2 regions of the Metasolibacillus sp. FSL H7-0170 genome follow, and region 2 is predicted to be linked to the other one. Evidence: riboswitches for the same ligand, from Rfam matches in the RefSeq annotation. Region 2 holds a riboswitch; the other holds the start of a gene.
The links. Region 2 has a riboswitch for cobalamin ahead of MHH70_RS16755 (precorrin-6A/cobalt-precorrin-6A reductase). Riboswitches for the same ligand answer to the same signal wherever they lie in the genome.
Positions count from the first base shown of each region.

Region 1: linked by a shared signal. The riboswitch ahead of MHH70_RS08995 (ABC transporter substrate-binding protein) and the one ahead of MHH70_RS16755 (precorrin-6A/cobalt-precorrin-6A reductase) in region 2 are both predicted to bind cobalamin.

Region 1 is NZ_CP151964.1:1,936,870-1,944,911, reverse strand. It holds gene argS (arginine--tRNA ligase) at 1-260, shown strand, start outside; gene MHH70_RS09020 (acyl-CoA dehydrogenase family protein) at 1,218-2,396, shown strand; gene MHH70_RS09015 (transporter substrate-binding domain-containing protein) at 2,386-3,243, shown strand; gene MHH70_RS09010 (amino acid ABC transporter permease) at 3,324-4,034, shown strand; gene MHH70_RS09005 (amino acid ABC transporter permease) at 4,047-4,760, shown strand; gene MHH70_RS09000 (amino acid ABC transporter ATP-binding protein) at 4,780-5,535, shown strand; cobalamin riboswitch at 5,615-5,797, shown strand; gene MHH70_RS08995 (ABC transporter substrate-binding protein) at 5,908-6,870, shown strand; gene MHH70_RS08990 (iron ABC transporter permease) at 7,272-8,042, shown strand, end outside.
Region 2 is NZ_CP151964.1:3,579,608-3,587,649, forward strand. It holds gene MHH70_RS16720 (M14 family metallopeptidase) at 1-82, shown strand, start outside; gene MHH70_RS16725 (hypothetical protein) at 75-1,271, shown strand; gene MHH70_RS16730 (aminotransferase class III-fold pyridoxal phosphate-dependent enzyme) at 1,286-2,593, shown strand; gene MHH70_RS16735 (ABC transporter ATP-binding protein) at 2,624-3,625, shown strand; gene MHH70_RS16740 (dipeptide ABC transporter ATP-binding protein) at 3,609-4,580, shown strand; gene MHH70_RS16745 (GNAT family N-acetyltransferase) at 4,736-5,011, opposite strand; partial or broken gene MHH70_RS16750 ((4Fe-4S)-binding protein) at 5,042-5,254, opposite strand; gene MHH70_RS16755 (precorrin-6A/cobalt-precorrin-6A reductase) at 5,634-5,918, opposite strand; cobalamin riboswitch at 6,082-6,266, opposite strand; gene MHH70_RS16760 (ECF transporter S component) at 6,472-7,173, opposite strand; gene MHH70_RS16765 (energy-coupling factor transporter ATPase) at 7,152-8,042, opposite strand, start outside.

The DNA of each region.
Region 1 (8,042 bases), 1.6 Mb from region 2:
AAGAAATTGATGTATTGAAAAAGATAGGTGCATTCCCGCAAGTTGTTGCAGATGCAGCGAAACACCGTACACCGCACCGTATTGCTAATTACATCCAAGAGTTAGCGGCCGCATTCCATAGCTTCTACAATGCTGAAAAAGTAATAAACGCGGAAAATGAGCAATTATCGTCTGCACGCCTTGCATTAATTACAGCAGTACGCACGACACTAGCAAACGCTTTAAAATTAATCGGCGTAAGCGCACCCGAAAAGATGTAATATGGAAATGAAAAGCTGAGGCTGTCGAAAAAATCGACCCTCAGCTTTTTTAGTTGGAAAAGTAAAACACAGATAAGTCATGGAAACGAGCAGATAATTCTACAGGTTGCAAATAAATCAGGGCAAGCTGCAAATATATTTGAAAAGTCGCAAATAAATCGGGTCAAGTCGCAAATATATCCGAGAAGTCGCAAATAAATCAAAGCAAGCCGCAAATATATTTGAAAAGTCGCAAATAAATCAAGGCAAGCCGCAAATATATCCGAGAAGTCGCAAATAAAACAAGGCAAGTCGCAAACATACTTGAGAAGTTGCAAATAAATCGGGTCAAGTCGCAAATATATCCGAGAAGTCGCAAATAAACCAGGGCAAGTCGCAAATATATTTGAAAAGTCGCAAATAAATCAAGGCAAGCCGCAAATATACCCGAGAGGTTGCAAATAAAATAGGGCAATTTGTAAATATCTAGATGACAGCTGCTAATATAATGCAAAAAACGCTGATATCTCAATGTAGGCCGCGGCTATGATTTATAAACTGCCAATATCTAAAAGCTCCTAATCATATTCAAAGCCACCGATAAATTCCAAATACTTAAAAAATCATTTCTCTACGCCATGCGATTATTTTGTGCATTGGCTTTTCAACCGTATTTTAATGTCTAACTGATTGATTTGAGGCTTCTTTGACATGACTAAAATAGGCACGTTATTCAGAGAGGGAGATTCTCAAAAAAGTTTTGTCTGAAAGTTGCGTTTGCGTGTTTTCAAACTTTCTTTATTTTAAGATACCAGCATTTAATTTTTATTTTAAAAGCTATGGCATATATGCTTTTTTTGAATAATATATAAAACCTATAAAAAAACTTGGTATAAACTATTGACTTCCATTTTTGCTAGTCGTACAATCAATTTCAACATCATTCAAAATTGATTGAAAATTAGGGAGGCTATTATTGTGAGTAAACAGCTTTTCATTAAAACAACAGAACAGCGACAATGGTTAGAGAAAATTGCTACGTTGGAGGAGACGTTTAAAAGTCGCTCGCAGCAAATTGATGAGCTTGGGAGCTTCCCGCATGAAAATATTCGTGCATTAAGGGAGATTGGTTATACGAAAATTACATTGCCAAAGCAGCTTGGCGGCGAGGGCTTCACTATTTATGATGCAGTTTTATTGCATGAAACGTTGGCTAGCTATGATGCAAGTACAGCGCTCACTATAGGCTGGACGCTGTTAACTGTAGGTGATTTATTTGAACATGAGGAATGGGAGCCTGCGATGCTACAAAAATTTGCGCAGGAAGTAGCGAACGGCGCAATTATTAATCGTGCGGTTAGCGAGTTTGCTATGGGTAGTCCGACACGTGGTGGCAGACCGACAACGACTGCAAAGAAAACGGCGGAAGGCTGGTTAATTAATGGGCGTAAAAACTATACAACAGGTGCACCAGAGCTGGATTATTTTTTAACATCTGCTTGGATAGAGGAGCAAGAGAAAATTGGATTTTTCCTTATTCCACACAAAGCCAAAGGTGTCACAATCGATGAAACATGGGATGTAATTGCGATGCGTGGTACAGGTAGCCATGATTTAGTATTGCAAAATGTAGAGCTAAAGCCATCTGATTTGGTTGAAATTCCGAGTTATTCTACAGGTTTTAAGGTGAATGGTTGGGCATTATTAGTTCCTACTACTTATTTAGGTATCGCACAAGCTGCACGTGATTATGCTGTTCATTTTGCGACAACACATAAACCAAATAGCTTAAATGGTCCGATAAGCGACTTGCCAAATGTGCAAGCACTCATTGGAGAAATTGAGTTAGCACTGGCAACAGCACGCTTCACATTGTACGGGGCGGCAGAGGCTTATATAAATCCGACTCGTAAACAGTTTGTGCAGCAAGAGCTCAATATTGCCAAGCATGTTGTGACAAATAATGCATTGCAAATTGTGGATAAGGCGATGCGCTTAGTTGGTGCAAAAAGCTTGCAACGCAATAATCCACTGCAGCGTTATTATCGTGATGTGAGGGCAGGCTTACACAATCCACCAATGGATGATATGACAATAAAAAAGTTGGCTGAAGCAGCTATTCAACAAGCAAAAGGAGAGACTTTACATGTTAATTAAAAAAATATTACAGTTTACAGCAATTAGCTTTGCAGCGGTTTCTATACTAGTGGCGTGCAGTGACGGCGAGGCTGCTACAACGTCAAATGGAGAAGCGGTGAAAAAGGTAAAGGTAGCTTATGACCAGTCAGGCAAGCCAATGACTTATATTGATGAAAACGGTAATCCAACAGGCTATGACGTTGAAGTAATGAAATTAGTCGATGAAATTTTAGAAGATTACGAGTTTGAATTTGTTGGAACGTCGAACGATGATTTATTAATCGGTGTTGAGCAAGGGAAGTATCAGGTAGGTGTGAAAAATGCCTTCTGGACAGAGGAGCGAACAGCAAAATTTATTTTTCCACAGGAGTTTTTAGGATTAAGTAGTGCAGGGCTTGTTGTAAAAAAAGAAAATGCCCATATTAAAAATTTGAGCGACTTTGCTTCAGCAGGGTTTACGCTAGCGCCAATCGCGGCAAATAACGCCCAGTATACAGTCATTGCTGAATACAATGAAGCGAATCCGGATAACCAAGTCAAGCTACAGGCAGGGGAGGAGTTTTCGGTTGATGTTGTGCAATGGGTGAATGAAGGGCGTGTAGATGGTGGTGTACAAATCGAAGGTAGCTTTAACGGTCAAGTATTAACGGAGGGCGGCCCGTATCATCATTTAAAGGATGATGTTGTGTATAACGAGTTTGCAGTAATTAAAACATGGCCGCTATTTAATAAAAAGGAGCAGGAATTCGCAGATGCCTATGATAAAGCAATTCAGCAGTTAAAGGAAACGGATGCGCTAAATAAGCTAAGCGAACAATTTTACGGTAAGGATTTATTCAAAGTGTTAGATTCTGTAAAACGTTAGATGAATTGATTAGCTAAGGGAGAGCATATGCAAACTGCTTTCCCAATAGCTGCATACATAATGAATCGGTGGTGAGATGAATGGAAAAATACTTTGATATCATTTATTTATGGTCAGCGCTTCCACAGCTATTGCCATTTTTATTTGTGACATTATATGTTGCTGCTCTTGCGGTCGCTTTTGGTAGTGCTGCTGGATTGGTGTTAGCGATGGCGAAATTAAGCAATCATGCATTGCTGCGTTGGCTTGCGAATGGCTATACAACAATTATCCGTTGTACGCCTTCAATTGTATTATTATTTCTTGTGTACTACGGGGTTCCGGCATTCGCTGAAAATTTATTAAATATCAATTTGCATAATGTGCATACAGGTGTTTTTGTAGTGATAACATTTAGCTTACAGTTTGCGGCGATGATGTCCGAGGTAATTCGTTCTTCTTATTTAGCAATTGATAGAGGACAGCATGAGGCAGCTGTTAGCGTCGGTCTCACACCACTGCAAGCCTATCGACGCATTGTTTTTCCACAAGCATTTGTTGTTGCCATACCGAATTTTGGAAATGGCTTAATTGCGGTATTACAGGAAGGGGCACTTGCCTATACGATAGGCTTTATCGATATTGTAGGAAAGGCAAATTTAATTATTGCGAATAACTATGGTACGCATACGTTAGAAATTTTTATGGCTTTAGCTATTATTTATTGGATTTTGTCGATTACGTTAGAGAAGCTATTTGCAAAATTGGAGCGAGCATTTAGCAAAGGGAAGAGCTCAATCAAGGCAACATAAGGAGTGATGTGCATGGATTTTATTAATATAGCATTTTTAATAAATACCTTTTGGGTTGCGGTGAGCGGTGTGCCAATTGCGTTATTGGTAACGATTGTATCGCTTATATTAGCAATACCTTTAGCTTTTCTACTTGCCATGTCGCGTATTTATGAAGTGCCGATTATTAACCGTTTAACAAAAATTTATGTGTCTTTTGTGCGTGGCACGCCAGTAATTATTCAAATTTTTGTGCTCTACAGCAGCATCCCACTCATTTTAGCAGGTCTATTTGAAAAATATAATATCAATTACTCCATTTATGATGTGAATCCATTATGGTATGCCCTTATTATATTTACGTTCAATACAGCCGCAGTTTTAACTGAGGTGTTCCGCTCTGCATTGCAAACTGTTCCTAAAGGGCAGCTAGAGGCGGCGCATTCTGTTGGCTTGACAACGGCACAGGCTTACTGGCGTATTGTGATTCCACAATCTTTGGTAGTGGCGCTACCTAATTTATGTACAGCAACGATTAATTTGATTAAGGCGACATCGCTTGGTTATGCCATTTCGTTACAGGAAATTACATTGAAGGCGAAGGTTGCTGCTAATGTTGGCTACAATTATTTAGAGGCATATATCGATATTTTCATCGTTTATTTAATTTTATGTATGACGGTAGAGTATTTATTTAAACGCTATGAACGCTATTTAAGTCGCTATAAAATGAATCTTCAAAGTTAAATGTAAAGGGGGAGAGCTGATGCTACAAATTACAAATATTCATAAATCATTCGGGCGCAATGAGATTTTAAAGGGCGTTGATTTAACTGTTTCAAAAGGGGATGTTGTTGTTATTTTAGGTCCCAGTGGTTCAGGTAAAACAACATTGCTGCGCTGTATTAATTTTTTGGAGCGTGCGGATAAAGGAACGGCGAGCTTTGGTGAAATAACAGTTGATTTAAAAAATGCCTCTAAAAAGGAAGTGCTTGCTGTACGTAAAAAAACCGCCTTTGTATTTCAAAATTATAATTTATTTCATAATAAAACGGCACTGGAAAATGTCGCAGAAGGCTTAATTATAGGTAGGAAAATGAATAAGGAGCAGGCGTATGGACTTGCGAAAGAGGCACTCGATCAAGTAGGTTTGACGCATAAATATGATGCCTACCCAAGTCAATTATCTGGTGGTCAGCAGCAGCGGGTTGGTATAGCCCGAGCTATTGTATTATCGCCTGATGTAATTTTATTTGATGAGCCGACATCAGCGCTTGACCCCGAGCTTGTAGGGGAAGTTTTAGAGGTCATGAAAACAATCGCGAAGTCTGGCACAACGATGATTGTCGTCACACATGAAATGTCATTTGCGCGAGATGTAGCAAGCCATGTCATTTTTATGGATGGAGGTCAAATTGTTGAGGAAGGCTCCGCGCATGAGATTTTTGTACAACCAAAAGAGGAGCGCACAAAGCAGTTTTTACGTCGCGTACTACCTGAAGAGTATAACTACCATATTTAGCACCTACACAATCTCAATTTTTTCGCTATAATTAAAGTGGAGACATTGAGATTTTATTCATTGTCAAAGATAAAAAAGTTCATAGTGAAGCACAAAAGGTTCCTTGTAGATGATAAGGAGTAAAAGGGAAATCAGTGAAAATCTGATGCGGTCCCGCCACTGTAAATGCTAGTTTCTAGCGGTATGCCACTGAATTTTTGGGAAGGCGCTAGAGATGTATGATGCATAAGCCAGGAGACCTGCCTTTCGTGTAAAGCCAATGACAACCTACGAGGATAGGGTGGCGCCGCTATTTTAATAGTGCCCTATTATAATCTCTCGTATTTGTCGAGGGATTTTTTTGTTATTTTGTTTAATTAGGAGGAATTAGAAGTGAAAAAGTTTTGGTCAATTATAATGACGATGCTGTTAGCAACAGGCTTGCTTGCAGCGTGTGGACAGGATGACAATAAGGAGCCACAAACGCAAGATGAGCAGCAAACAGAAGTACAGCAAGAAACGGACGAGCTCGCAGCAGCCTTTCCTGCGACAGTAACAGATGCTTTAGGCAGAGAGGTTACGCTTGAGCATGCACCAGAAAAAATCATCTCTTTAACACCATCAAATACAGAAATTTTATTTGCTTTAAATTTAGAAAATGAGGTTGTTGGCGTCAACGATATTGATGATTATCCACCAGCAGTAGCTGAAAAAGAAAGAGTCGGTAGCATGGAATACAATGTTGAAAAAATCGTCTCCTTACAGCCCGATATTGTTTTTGCACATGAATCAAGCATGTTCGCAGTTGAGCCAGCATTAGAGCAATTAGAAGCAGCGGGCGTAACGGTGTTCGTCGTTAAAAATGCGGCAACATTTGAAGAAACATATATGACAATGGAACAAATCGGTACTTTAACAGGTAAAGTAGAAGAAGCAGAGAAAATGGTGGAATCTATTAAAACGAAGCTAGCTGATATACAGGCAAAAGTGGAAGGACAAGAAGAAAAATCAGCTTTCGTTGTTGTTGGTATGACACCAGATATTTATGCAGTTGGTCAAAACACATTTATGGATGAGATGCTAAAAGCAATCAATATTAAAAACGTTGTTGAAGCGGATGAATGGCCAATGTATAGTCCAGAGGATTTTGTTGCAAGCAATCCAAGCACAATTATCGTGACATACGCAGAAGATGTGGACGCAGTTTTAAATAACCCAGCATTTGCTGAAATGGATGCGGTGAAAAACGGCGCAGTTTACACTGTAGATGGCAGTATGACAAGCCGTCAAGGTCCTCGCATTGCGGATGGGGTAGAATCAATTGCAAAGGCAATGTATCCAGAAATTTTTAAATAAAGTGAAACTTCAATCAGTGGGATTCCTCATCCCCACTGATTGTTAGTTGACCCACTCGGGCATTTACGGGCAGTTAATCTCGCACTTATCTTTTAACGTATTGTCACTTAAGTCTTGAAGTGGGCGTTTTACTGCCCGTTAATGCGGGATAAGTCTGGATGAGGGCTGCCTAAAAGAATTATAAGAAATTGAACATTTGTTGATTATTCCAAATAAAGGGGACATCTAAAAAAACGTCTATAATCAGCGTTTTGGACGATGACTCTTTGGTAAAAGGTTTATATTCCTAAGCGATAGAGAAGAAACGAAAATCTCCCTTTTAATACGATACCAATACAAAATTCCCTTTTTGGATAGCCCTACTCCAGAATAAGCGTTTATTTAAAGGCAGGCGATTCTATTTGAGTCAAAATAAAAAGGCAGTAATTGCATATGTCATATCAATTGCATTACTACTCATAAGTATATGGTTAGGAGTTGCGGTAGGTTCAGTGAACATACCGCTATCTACTTTATGGGATAGAGAGGCTGACCCAACCGCCTACAGTATTTTATGGAATATTCGAATGCCTAGAGTAATGCTTGCTGCGCTCGTTGGTGCGTCGCTGGCGATAGCGGGGGCGGCATTTCAAGGTTTATTAAAAAACCCACTCGCTGATCCATATACGCTCGGTATCTCGTCAGGGGCCTCTGTCGGTGCAGTGGCAACTATTTATTTTTCAGTATCGCTTCCGATGCTTGGCGTTTTCACATTGCCGATTTTTAGTATGCTTGGCGCAGCGATAACAATGATCATTGTGATGACTTTTGCGCGCCTTGTTGACCGAACGATGAAAATGGAGACATTAATATTAACTGGGGTTATTTTTAGCTCTTTTTTAGGTTCCTGTATTTCTTTAATGATTGCGTTGACAGGGGAGCAGCTACGAATGATTATGGGCTGGCTACTTGGTAGCGTTTCGATGCGCGGCTGGCCATATGTGCAAATGATTATCCCGTTCGTTATTATCGGTGTACTTTTAATTTGGTTAAACCGTCGTGAGCTGAATGCGATGGTTTACGGAGAAGAGCGTGCAAAGCATTTAGGCGTTGATGTGAAGCGCAGTAAATATATTATTTTAGCTGGTGGTTCTATACTGACAGGTGCTGCGGTTGCCGTCTCTGGTACGATT
Region 2 (8,042 bases):
AATGCGTGGCTATGTTGGAACGGTTAATTCGGGTGATTATGGATGGATGCTTGGGAATATGGAGTCGAAGGAAAATGACTAAAATGACCATCACTTATTGCGACGAGGATTTTGAATTATCAGAGGAATTCGTGAAAATCACATTAGGTCTAGATGAGTTTTATAAAAAAACACAAAACAGTAGCCAAAATGGTTTTTTGAAAACAGAGGGGCTAGTACCTGTACAGCTTGTTGAATCACAAGTCTATCAATACGGCAGCTTTGCACATATTTTAGAGGATTATAGGTCGCTTTATAGTCGATTGAATAATATTCAAAATGAATTAAGACGTGAATATATGGCAAAGCAAATAAATGGAATGATGTACTATATTCGCTATTTAGAGGGCAAGGCGCATTCATTTCGTAACATAGTAAGAAACTTATTATTTGTAGACTCAAATCCTGTAGCAGGGTGGAAAATAAATAGAATTCAGCAAAGGCTTGAAGCCCAATTGAAAGCAGCAGGCTATAGCGGCACAGTGCAGCAAATGTATAAAAAATGGTTTGAAGACAGAAAAGTTGAAACAGATGATATGCTAGCTGTTTTAACAAATTTAATACAAACCGCCAAAGAGGATGTAAGTCGCAAAATGTTCGATGATATTCATAGCATTGAAGCAAAGCCAAAGCTTGTAAAAGATGTACCATTTTCCGCATATGCAGATTATAAATCACGCGAAATGCTTATTAATGCTGACTATCACTACACATATGAGGATTTAAAGCATTTAGTGACGCATGAAGTGTTTCCAGGGCATTTCACACATATGTATAAAAGAGAACAGGCTGTCAAATGCGGAAAAATCCCATTAGATGCTAGCTTAGTTATTACAAACTCTGCATCCAGCCCTATTTTTGAAGGAATTGCAGATTGTGGTCAAATCTTTTTAGGCTGGGATGAAAATGAACATGATGAAATTGCAAAAACAGCTCAGCAATTAAAGATGTGTACGACATTAAATGCAAGCTATCTATTAAATGAATTACAGCTAGATAAATCAGAGGTTGCTAATTATTTAGCCAGCCAAGCTTTTGGACAAGAAAATTGGATTAAATCGAGAATATCGTTTATTGAGGATTTTATTAGAGGGCCTTTTATTTATTCTTATTATCGAGGGTTAGAAAGTCTACTACCTATCGTACAAAGTGTTCCAATAGAGGAAAAACAAGATTTTTATCATTTACTATATGAAAACATGCTAACTGCTGATGAGTTAAAAATATTTTGATAGGAGAGATTTTGATGAGCTTACAATTATCGCGTAAAATGTACGAGGAAATGAGGAATTATTCACCAAGTGGCGTGAATTCAAACAGCCGTTTTGTTGCACCACATCCTACATATTATAAAAAGGGAAATGGTGCATACTTAACGGATTTAGATGGCAATGAATACCTAGATATTGTGTTAGGCAATGGTGCAATTATTTTAGGGCATAATCATAAAAAATTTATGGAGAAATATCATGCCAATTTAGAATCTGGCATTATTACAGGGGTTGAAACACCATTATCAGTAAAGGTAGCTAAAAAGTTTTTAGAGTTTGTGCCAACTGCTGAGCAAGTTAGATTTTCAAATACAGGTACGGAGGCAGTGCTACATGCAATTATGATGGCTCGCTCTTATACAAATAAGCAAGATGTAGCTGTTGTGGAAGGTGCGTATAATGGTTGGAGTGATGTAGTCAATGTCAGCACTTGGGCAGATTTATCACAGGCGGGAGAAGCAGATAAACCAAATCCGTTACCAGGCTCGACAGGCTTAAATCAAAAAATTGTAGAAAGTACAGTTGTGATTCCTTTTAATAATATTGAAGCAACACAAAAAATTATTGAGGAAAATCATGAGCGTTTAGCTGCGCTTGTGTTAGAGCCAACATTAATTGATATAGGCTATATATCTGGAAATATTGAATTTTTAAAGGCTGTAAGAGAACTATGTACAAAATACAATATTGTTCTTATTTTCGATGAGCTATTAACAGGCTTTAGGGAATCAGAAGGCGGCTATCAAAAAAGAATTGGTGTGACGCCTGATTTATCAACTTTTGGTAAAGCAATTGCAAATGGTTTTCCATTATCAGCGGTAGCTGGTAAAAAAGAAATTATGCAAATTGCGGAGGCGAAACCAGGCGGTTATGCGTTTGTTGGAACATACAATGGTCATCAATCTTCTTTAGCAGCAGCTTTAGCATTTTTCGAAGTATATGAAGAAGAAAATGTATTACAAAAATTGGATGAACGTACAGAAAGATTAATCAAATTCTTTAATTCTAAGGCAAGCGAGCTAAACATTGATGCGCATATGGTTGGAAAGGGTGGGCATATTCATTGGTATTTTACAAAAGAGAAGCCAACAAATTATCGTGAGGCTGCACATGGGAATGCAGAGCAATACATCGCTTTTATTCAATCAATGCAGGGCGACCAATTGTACTGCTTAGCAAAGCCATTGTCTCATCATGCTATTTCATTGGCACATGAGGACAAGGAGTTAACGATACTTGAGGCGGCAATGGAAAAGGCATTGAAACAAGTAGCAAAAATTTAAACAGTGCTATGAAGGTGAGGAGGGATTCAATTGACACAAAAAGTATTAGAGGTAAATAATTTGTCAACTTCATTTCATAAAGAGAAGGACAAAGTGAATATTGTTGATGGGATTTCATTTGATATATATGAACGAGAATCGATAGGCATTGTTGGTGAGAGTGGATGTGGTAAGTCATTAACAGCGCTTTCGATTATGGGTTTAATAAAAAAACCGCTAACAATACAGGCTGATACATTATGCTTTGCGGAGCAATATGATTTAAGCCAATTAACACGAAAAGAATATAAAAAAATACGAGCTGTTGAGTTGTCGATGATCTTCCAAGAACCTATGACTGCTTTAAATCCTGTAATGAAAATAGGGAAACAAATCGAAGAAGTATTAAAAATTCATACGAAATTAAATAAATCAGAGCGAAAAGAAGAAATTATTCAATTAATTAAACAAGTCGGCATATCAAGACCTGAAGAAATCGTAAAAAACTATCCTCACCAGTTATCAGGCGGTATGCGTCAAAGAATTATGATTGCTATGGCAATTATATGCAAGCCTAAATTACTTATAGCAGATGAACCGACTACCGCTTTAGATGTTACGATACAAGCACAAATTATAGATTTAATTAAAGAAATTCAGGCAAATAATAATATGGCATTGATGTTAATCACACATGATTTAGGTGTTGTACATGAATCCTGTGATCGTGTAGCGGTTATGTATGCTGGGCGCATTGTAGAAATAGGTAAGGTTAAGGATGTATTGCATAAGCCTTTACATCCTTATACACAAGGATTATTAGCATCTTTACCAACAACAGCAGCTGGACAAGCACGATTATCGTATATTAAAGGAAACGTGCCAAGACCGGGAAATTGGTCTAAAGGCTGTAGATTTGCGGATCGTTGTCCACAAGCAATGAAAAAATGTCATGAAGTACCACCTGAATTAATAACTCAAGAAAATCAGACGAGCGTTGCTTGTTGGTTATATGAAAACGAGGCGGTGAGTACGAATGGAAATCAAGGATGAAGTAATACTAAATGTAAAAGAGCTCAAAAAATATTATCCGATGAAAAAAAACAAAGCGGGTGCTACAGTTGTAAAGGCTGTTGATAATGTCGATTTTCATATTAAAAAAGGCGAAACATTAGGGATTGTTGGTGAAAGTGGCTGCGGAAAATCAACTTTAGCTAAAGTCATTATTCAATTATTAGAAGCTACAACAGGTGATATTTTGCTTGAGGGCAAGTCTTTAATGAATTGCAAAGGACCAAAATTAAAGGAAGTACGTCGCAGTATGCAAATGATTTTCCAAGACCCTTACGCAAGCTTAAATCCTAGATGGACGATTGAGAGAACCTTATTAGAGCCATTAATTGTTCATAAAATTGGAACAAAGCAGGAACGGCAAAAAATTATTAAAAACATTATGAAAGATGTGGGGTTAGACGAATCCTATTTATCGCGATACCCACATGAATTCAGTGGCGGTCAACGTCAGCGTATCGGGATAGCTAGAGCGCTTGTCTTAAATCCGAAGTTAATTATTGCAGATGAACCTGTCTCAGCACTCGATATATCTGTCCAAGCTCAAATATTGAATTTACTGAAGGATTTACAAGAGGAATATGATTTAACCTATATGTTTATCACGCATGACCTTTCTGTTGTTCAATATATAGCAGACCGAATAATGGTTATGTATTTAGGGAGAATTGTAGAAATTGGCGATACGGAAACGATATTTTCCAAACCTTTACATCCTTATACAGAGGCGCTTATCTCAGCAGTACCTCAAGTAACAGAGGAAAAAAGTAAAGAGCGCATCATTATAAAAGGAGATTTGCCAAGTCCAACATCACCACCAACTGGCTGCCACTTTCATACTCGCTGCCCATTTGCAATGGAAAAATGCAAAACGGAGCAGCCACAACTACAATTTACAAATGACTCAAGGGCAGTAGCGTGTCACTTACATTCTTGATAATAAAGTGAGCCTATAATCAATGGAATTTTATATACAGAAAGAGGGTGTTTGAAAAGCTATTTTGAGACACCTTCTTTTTGTCGTGGAAAGCAATATCACTTTGCTACGGCTTCGCATTCTTCACAGAAGAAGCATGGGGAGCCGTTACTACATTAAGAATGCAAGACATCCGCATAGCTCTCGTGATTTTTTTCAAACTCAGCTTTAGCGAATGGGCATAATGGAAGTATCTTTATATTGTTTGTGCGTGCATGTTCAACAAATGCCTGTACCATTTTTTTACCGACACCTAACCCACGTGCAGCATCATAAACACCCGTATGGTCAATAATATAAAACTTATCGTTGGAATTGACGAATGTCATCTCGCCAAGTTCTACACCATCTTTTGTAGCGATAACTCGTTTTTCTTCAATAGTAATTTCCATAATTGCTTCCTTCCTAAAGACATATTGCAACGCCTTTGTTGGGCATGTGTCAATAATACGAGCTACCTCATCAGCAGATTTAGCATCTACTAGTACCCACGGTTTTCTTTTTGGATTGAACACATCAATGCTCCCTTTAACACAGTTCCCAACATGCTCACATAAATCCTTTGAGTAAAAAACGTCGATTTTTTCTCCACTATATTTACGATAACCAGCGTTTAATAATTGTTGTTCACTCATTTTCACCCATCCTCCCTCATAATGTAATATGAAAGCTTGTTTTTATCTTACTTAAAACATTAAAAGATGGCAATGAAAAATATCACTTATAGTTTGTCCCGCATTAACGGGCAGTAAGACGCCCACTTCAAAACTTATGTGAAAATATGCTAAGGATAAGTGGGAGATTAACTGCCCGTAAATGCCCGAGTGGTTCAACTAACAATCCGTGGAGAAAAGCATCCACGGATTGAAGGTTCACTTTATCCCGCATTAACGGGCAGTAAGACGGCCACTGCAAGATTTAAGTGAAAATACGCTAAAGGATAAGTGAGAGATTAACTACCCGTAAAAGCCCGATTGGTTCAACTAACAATCAATTGCGTCACATTGTAATTGATTACATAAGCAATTGAGGTTGTTCATAACGCACATAGGATACTCCACAATTGATAGCAGCTTCCATAGCTGTTTTTGATGCTTCTTCAGCAAAGGGATGACTAGCATCGACAACACAAGTAATCTCGTGTTGTGTAATCATATCAACTATTTCATTAACTGATAAATCGCTAATTAAAAAGGTGCCAGCCAGGCAAGTACCTTTTGTGATAAGAGTGTGCCCTTGTTGTTGTAAAGTGACAGCTAATTCTCGAGTTTCATTTATTCCTTCTATAAATAAAATCATATGAGCCCTCCTCATGGTCTAACGTGCTTAAAAATAAAAAAGCTGTATCTCTAAAAGTGAAGAGATACAGGCTATGAGATTCCATGTTTAAAAAGTGCGTATATATTCGTATATACACATTCCTTACATTTGATGTCTCGCCTATACTTCTCCCTCCGAAAAGCAAGTGACTAATTAAACGAGCAGGTTTCCTGGCTCGTGCTTCTTTTTACTTTCACATCTTCCCATTCGCTTGAACAGTGATTTTCGTGATTTCATCTGCACTTACAGTAGCGGGGGCTGCATTAGCTTCTCACTAATTTCCCTTTTACCTCAGCATTGCTAAGCACTCATTTAACCATCATATTCGATTATGATTTTACGATAACATATTTTATGCAAATTTCAACTGTTTTATTTTAAGAATGTGCTTAATAGAGCGCTGATTTCCATTGCGGTTGGCGCATTTCCTCCAACTAATGTATTTTCGTTAGAAGGTTTACGGGGGCACTTGTCACTTCTATTTCAACTAGCATGAAAGCAAGCCTAACTCATTCTCATTTTTCAATTGGGCTTATTTGGAAGCCAATACGCCATATTTATTTTTAATACGCTCGAGTTTTTCCCTTATAGGCTTTTCTAATAATAATAAAAAAATCACATTGGAAACAGCATAAACAATCATAAATGGTACAGCGGAAGTTAACGCAAGTACATAAGCTTCCCAGCTGAAAACACCGTACATGGAAATCGTTCCCCAAATGTCCATACCGAAGGAAAAGAAAACGCCTGCAAAAATACCGAATAAAATAAGAGGAATTTTTTTATGCATGATACCTGTTTTACCGAGCAAACCTGCTATAAAGCCAATCATTCCCCACATAAACATTTGAAATGGCGTCCAAGGACCCTGTCCAAAAAACATATTTGATACTAATGCAGAAATGGCTCCTGTTAAAAAACCTGCCTCCGCTCCAAGTGAAAAACCTGTAATCGCTGTGATTGCAGCGACCGGCTTGAAGCCGGGGGTAATGACAAATAACGCTCGACCCGCCACTGAAATAGCAGACATTACGGCTATTACTAAAATTTCGCGCGGCTGAGGCTTTCTCCGTTCAAATGACAGGAAAAAGGGAACAGATGCTAAAATTATAATGACAATTGAAATAAAATAATATTTCCTATCAGCAAATAATGTAATACCCGCATATAAAGTAAGAGGAATTAACACTAAGATGACAAATAGAGAGATGATTAAACGAATGTTTTTTGACATAAAGTAACGACATCCTCACATGTAATGGCATTGCTCAATTGTTCTCTTGTTATTCGATGGGCAGCCGTTGTATAAAAGCTGTTTCCACTATAAAACGCGCGAGGCTCATCCTCTGATACGATATTGCCATCAAAAAACAAGGCACATCTACTGCTATATTGGGCTGAAAATTCAATATCATGTGTCACCATAATAATGGTCATACCTTTTACTTGTAAATCCTTTATTATTTTCGCGAGTTCTTCTTTTGCATGTGCATCTAGTCCTTTTGTCGGTTCATCTAGTAGCAGAATTTTAGGTTCCATTAATAAAAGCTTTGCAAGTGCTAATTTTTGCTGTTCCCCACCGCTTAAATCATACGGATGTCGATGAAGCAAATGTGTTAAGTTAAATAATTGAATCGTCTCTTGTATTTTTCTATCTTCTATTTTATGTAAATAAGCCATATCATCTAGCTCTTGGCGAACTGTTTTTTGTACAAATAATGATTTTGGGTCCTGCGGTAATAAAGTTAAATATTGCTGATACAATTCTTTGTTGCTGTAGCTTTTTAAAGCTTTATTAAATAATAATAATTTGCCACGATAAGGCTTTTGGAGTCCTGCTAAAATAGCAAGCACTGTAGATTTCCCAGTGCCATTACCACCGATAATTGTTAAAAACTCACATTCCCTTACTTGTAGATTAAAATGCTGAACAATATCTAAACCATTTTTTTCGTAGCGAAAGGCAACATCCTTTGCCTCTAATACAATATTTGCTGTATTTTTTTCTGTTGTTGCTAGCATATGCGATGAGGCAGCGTTGAATTGCTGGTTGCTAAGCCAGCGTTGTCCCTCGCGGATTGTAAGAGGGACGGGCCCTACTCC